Linked DNA regions of Aridibaculum aurantiacum. The protein of the gene in region 1 interacts with the protein of each later gene in a pairwise test. Links are inferred from orthologs where the notes say so. Each region holds a gene or a part of one and is shown on either strand. Other genes may lie near its edges.

Region 1 (2,802 bases):
GTCGTATCGAAAGAGGTCGTATCAAAGTTGGTGAGCCTGTTGAAATCGTAGGTTTGATGGATGCTCCATTGACTTCTACTATCACTGGTGTTGAAATGTTCAAGAAACTTCTTGACCAAGGTGAAGCTGGTGACAACGCAGGTATGCTATTGCGTGGTATTGAGAAAACTCAAATCCGTCGTGGTATGGTTATCTGTAAGCCAGGTTCTATCACTCCGCACACTGAATTCAAAGGTGAGGTTTACGTACTTAGCAAAGAAGAAGGTGGACGTCACACTCCATTCTTCAACAAGTACCGTCCTCAGTTCTACTTCCGTACTACTGACGTAACTGGTGAGTGTGTACTTCCTGAAGGAACTGAAATGGTTATGCCTGGTGATAACACTTCATTGACTGTTAAACTTATCCAGCCGATCGCGATGGAGAAAGGTTTGAAATTCGCTATCCGTGAAGGTGGTCGTACAGTAGGTGCTGGTCAGGTAACTGAAATCCTGAAGTAATCAATTAGTACTCAGTACAAAACATAGCTAAAAAGTGCTCGTTCATCGTAACGAGCACTTTTTAGCACTTTTAAAAGTTCTTTTATAGTAGGATGTACAGGGTAACTCCTTACCTTAGTATTTCATACTGATTTTACGGGCATAGTTCAATGGTAGAATAGAGGTCTCCAAAACCTTTGATCAGGGTTCGAATCCTTGTGCCCGTGCAGAGAAATGTTTGAGGTTTGAGGTTTCTAGTTTAAAGTTGAAGACTTTAGGCTAAACCTTAAAACTTGAACCTAAAACTTTAAACCTATAATGAACAAGATCTCAAATTACTTTAGAGAGAGTTACCTGGAGCTGACGGAGAAAGTAACATGGCCTAGTTGGCTGCAGTTACAGCAATCAACTATCATTGTTCTGGTTGCTACCATCATTATCACGGCTTTGGTGTGGGTAATGGACTTTGCTTCACAAAATTTATTGAAGCTTATTTATTCTTTGTTTTAACTAATGGAAGATACTAATAACATAGAACAAGCTACTGCTAATACGCAGGAACAAAATGAACCACTGGATCTTACCAAGTGGTATGTTTTGCGTGTAGTAAGTGGTAAAGAACGGAAGGTAAAGGAGCACCTTGATAAGGAAGTGAACCGTAGCGGCTGGAGCGAAACCATCAAGCAGGTTTTCTTACCAATGGAAAAGGTGTACAAGGTGCAGAATGGTAAGAAGGTAATGCGTGAGAAGAACTATTATCCTGGTTATGTATTACTTGAAGTAAGTGATGGCAAACTAAACGATGATATGGTGCAGCACATCAGCAACATCAGCAATGTAATGCACTTCTTAACGGATGGTAAAGGTTCTAAGGGCAACATCATTTCGCTTCGTAAAAGTGAGGTGAACAAGATGTTGGGTAAGGTAGATGAAATGAGTGATCAAGGTATCACCATGAATGAACCTTTTATTGTTGGTGAAACTATCAAGATCATTGAAGGACCGTTCAACGACTTTAATGGTGTGATAGAAGAAGTGAACGATGAAAAGAAGAAACTGAAGGTTACTGTAAAGATCTTCGGACGTTCAACACCTGTAGAATTGAACTATATGCAGGTAGAAAAACTAGGATAAATAATATTTTCTATATCTTAAGCCGCAGCAAACAACTGCGGCTTTATTTTTACTTCAAAATTCAAAAACATGAAAAAAATCCTTTCCCTCGCTATTGCTTTGGTAACCGTTTCTGTTGTTATGGCGCAGCCGCCTAATGTTCCTGCTGATAAAGGTGCAAAGTTCGGTGCTGATATTACTGCCGAAAAAGCTGTACCGGTAGCTGATATGGTTAAAAGTTTAAAAGGTAAAGAAGGGGAGAAGGTGCAAGTGAAGGTACAAGGAGAAGTAGTTCAGGTATGTGAAGCTGAAGGTTGTTGGTTAAGAATGAAGAATGGAGACGGTACCATCATGGTGCGTATGAAAGATCATAAGTTTTTTGTCCCTACCGTAATGAATGGTAAAACAATAGTAGTGGCTGGTGAAGCGCAGCTGAAAGAAACAAGCGTTGCTCAATTGAGACATTATGCTGAGGACGCTGGGAAAAGCAAAGAAGAGATAGAAAAAATAAAAGAGCCGAAGAAAGAAGTGGTACTACAGGCAGATGGTATAGTAGTACTATAATCAACTATAAAGAGATTGAAAGGTGGCAAAAGGCCACCTTTTTTGTTTTGGCGCAATTCGTTTTCTATTTCAAAATTTGGGTTGGGACTACTTTGCTTGTTCAGCGTCTATATCCACTTGTGCGTATACATCTTCAAGCTGCAGGTCTAACTGTATTGCGCTAATATAAAGTTTTGCTTCTCTTCCTTTTGCTGTTGTAAGTATCCAGCTTTCACCACTTTTCGTGTATACTTCTGCCTGGTACTCCATACTGCTGATGAGCACATAGTTTTGGAGTGATGGGATACTGCGGTAGAGTTTGAACTTAGTGCCACGGTCATAATCTTCAGTGGAAGGGGAGAGAACTTCAATAAGTACGGTGGGATTAGTAAGTGTATCTAAAGTATCATCTGTAAATTTTCTTTCGCCACAAGCAATGGAAATATCCGGATAGGTGTAAAGTCCGTTTTGCGGGTTGTATACACGTAAGTCGCTTGGGTAAATCTTACATGACTTCCCACGCAGAGTGGGATGAAGAGATGCTATGGTGTTGGCGACAATACTGTTGTGGCTTTCTGACGCGCCTGCCATGGCAAACACTTCACCATTAAAGTATTCGCTTTTATGCTCTGCCAGGCGTTCTTGCTCCAGGTAGTCCTGCTCGCTG
Region 2 (2,979 bases), 1.1 Mb from region 1 along the record:
AATGAATTTTATTCTGATTATGCTCCGGTACTCCGCTGGTCAGCAGACAGTAATTACATAATAGACATTGGTTCGTATGGTACTGTTGTAACCAAAAATGCACAAGGAAAAACACAGCTTGAAGCAGGCTCACCAGACTCGGAACTGGCACTAATAGAACCAAAAAAACAAGAACGTACAAGGCTCATGTTTGTAGGACCTTCCAGCGAAATAATTAATGCTAAATGGATTGACAGCAGGCAAGCATTAGTGATTGGAACCTTTGATAAAACAGGCAACGACAACCACGACACACTACTTTGGATGATAGATGTAAAAGACAAATTCTTCAGGTTGTACAATATAAAAAGCCACCGCTAGGGTGGCTTTATTGAAAGAATAATTTATTCTACTAATGTTGCTGCGTAGTATCCGCTGCATGTGCTCCTGAACGTACAGTATCAACTACCTGGTCTTCAGATTTAGTCCCATCTGCAGGTGGCTTCACAAAATGCTCTTCGGCTTCCTTGTGTGCATTCTTGAAAGAATTAGCGTAACCAGGATCCTGTTCGGCTATGGTAGATGAATTAGGGTTGCTACAGCTTGCAAAAACAATAACTGCCGCAGCCAATGTGATAATTCCTTTTTTCATATAAAATGTTAGTTTAAGAATTGGAACAATTAAGAGTTTACCAAGAGAAGGATTAACCATTCATACTTGCCAGGAACTCGTTGTTATCTTTTGTACCACGCATACGTTTCAGCAGCTCATTCATAGCTTCTTCTGTATTCATATCGTTGATGTACAAACGAAGAATATTCATACGCTGCAGTGTTTCCTTATCAAGTAAAAGATCGTCGCGGCGGGTAGATGAAGAAACAAGATCGATAGCAGGAAAAATACGGCGGTTAGCAAGCCTGCGATCCAACTGCAATTCCATGTTACCAGTTCCTTTGAATTCTTCAAAAATCACCTCATCCATTTTACTACCTGTTTCAATAAGTGCAGTTGCAAGAATGGTTAAAGATCCGCCATGTTCTATTTTACGTGCAGCTCCAAAAAATTGCTTTGGCTTCTGCATGGCATTTGCTTCCACACCACCACTTAATACTTTACCACTTGAAGGCGCTACTGTATTATGAGCTCTTGCCAAACGGGTGATACTATCCAGCAATATCACTACATCGTGACCGCACTCCACCAGGCGTTTTGCCTTTTGCAATGCAATACTGCTCACTTTTACGTGCTTCTCTGCAGGCTCGTCAAAAGTAGAAGCGATCACTTCTGCCTTTACACTACGCTCCATATCGGTTACCTCTTCCGGGCGTTCGTCTATCAGCACTACCATCAGGTAGCATTCAGGATGATTGGCAGCAATGGCATTGGCCACTTCTTTAAGTAAAACTGTTTTACCCACTTTTGGCTGGGCTACTATCAGTCCACGCTGGCCTTTACCTATTGGCGCAAAAAGATCAATTATTCTTGTGCTATAATTGTTAGATGTAGTAAAAAGGTTCAGCTTTTCGTAAGGGAAAAGTGGCGTCAGGTAATCGAAAGGTACACGGTCTCTTACTTCTTCAGGTCCTTTACCATTGATTGTTTCAACCTTTAGAAGAGCGAAATACTTCTCACCTTCTTTAGGAGGACGAACTGATCCGAAAACAGTGTCACCCGTTTTCAAGCCGAACAATTTTATCTGCGAAGGAGAAACATACACATCATCAGGAGAAGAAAGATAATTGTAATCTGAAGAGCGAAGGAAGCCATAGCCGTCAGGCATCATTTCCAATACACCTTCGCCTTGTATTACACCGTCAAATTCAATATTGAAAGAGGGTTCACGACGCTGGTGCTGGTGGCGCTGCTGTTGATGCTGTGGGCGCTCTTGCTGCACTTCTTCTGTTGCAGTATTTGTACCTACACCGGTAGTAGTATTTTCTTCAGATGCCTCCACTGCAGGCTCTTGTTCTGAAGATGCCTGGTTGCTCTCAGCTGCTATAGCATCTTCTATGCTCGCCTGAACCGGTTCCTTAGTTTTAGGCTTACGGCCACGTCTGCCGCCTTTATTATCTTTCTGGTCGTTGTTATTTTGATTGGTCTCTTCCTCTCCACTCATCACCTCTGCTTCTTCTGTGGTATTGGCTGTGTTAGCTTTTACCACTCTTTTGCGGCGGCCACCTTTTTCTGCAGATGGTTCTTTGGTTTCAGATGCGGACACAGCTTGCTGATCTAATATTTTATAGATCATCTCTTGTTTATCCAGTTTTTTAGCATTCGGTATTTTAAGTTGGTCAGCAATATCCAATAGTTCTGGAACAAGCATGTCGTTCAATTGCAAAATGTCGTACATAAACGTTGTTGATAATTAATCTCAAAAAAGAGGATACAATCGTAAAAAAGGAAATTATTTGAAATGAAAAGTGGATTGAAAAACTGAAAAGTAAAAGAGTGGTTGTTCCTGTTCAGCCTAATTCCGGTTGCAATTTTACGCTAGTATTTTACAAATTCAAAAATTTTCACCACTTTTCGGCCTCCACAGCCTGTTTGCATCTAAAAACGTGCTGTAACAGAGGCTATTTCTCACTTTCAGCGTTGTTAGCCTGGTTCAGTAATGGGTCGTTTGTACTGCTGATAAGCTGTGAAACACCGGAATTTCCCTGTTTTTCAGCTTTCTCTGCCTGCACAAATAACTTCTGAGTGGGGTATGCAATTTCTATTCCGAGTTGCCTGAACTGCTGTAAAACCCGCATGATCGTTGCCTGGTTCACATCAGCAAAAACACCATATTCCGCAGAATTGATAAAATAAACCGTTTCAAAATTGATGCTGAACTCGCCCAGGCCCTGCATGTGAGAACGATCAACCACTGTATCTCCACTGGCAAGTATGGCTTCGGAAATGATGCCGGGTATCTGTTGTAACAGCTCTATTGGCGTATCGTAGGCAACACCAACTTTAAAAATCCCCCTCCGCCTTTCCATTCTTTTAAAATTGTGAAT

What was found.
Region 2: the proteins of nusG (region 1) and rho interact in binary tests that used the Escherichia coli proteins (3 or more experiments, as listed by UniProt). The link is inferred for Aridibaculum aurantiacum from one-to-one orthologs.

The regions. Positions count from the first base shown.
Region 1 is NZ_JAFEWC010000001.1:1,448,566-1,451,367, forward strand. The notes cover bases 75-2,802. They hold nusG (transcription termination/antitermination protein NusG), read left to right. Parts: upstream 75-992; coding sequence 993-1,613; downstream 1,614-2,802. Other genes in these bases: tuf (elongation factor Tu), read left to right, coding at 75-500; secE (preprotein translocase subunit SecE), read left to right, coding at 798-989; J4N22_RS06000 (DUF4920 domain-containing protein), read left to right, coding at 1,683-2,156; J4N22_RS06005 (Uma2 family endonuclease), read right to left, coding at 2,244-2,802. Also shown: more of tuf, read left to right, coding at 1-74. UniProt on the Escherichia coli protein: Part of the processive rRNA transcription and antitermination complex (rrnTAC). The complex forms an RNA-chaperone ring around the RNA exit tunnel of RNA polymerase (RNAP).
Region 2 is NZ_JAFEWC010000001.1:317,742-320,720, reverse strand. The notes cover bases 8-2,912. They hold rho (transcription termination factor Rho), read right to left. Parts: upstream 2,331-2,912; coding sequence 684-2,330; downstream 8-683. Other genes in these bases: J4N22_RS01310 (mechanosensitive ion channel family protein), read right to left, coding at 2,554-2,912; J4N22_RS01320 (hypothetical protein), read right to left, coding at 392-631; J4N22_RS01325 (hypothetical protein), read left to right, coding at 8-360. Also shown: more of J4N22_RS01325, read left to right, coding at 1-7; more of J4N22_RS01310, read right to left, coding at 2,913-2,979. UniProt on the Escherichia coli protein: Facilitates transcription termination by a mechanism that involves Rho binding to the nascent RNA, activation of Rho's RNA-dependent ATPase activity, and release of the mRNA from the DNA template.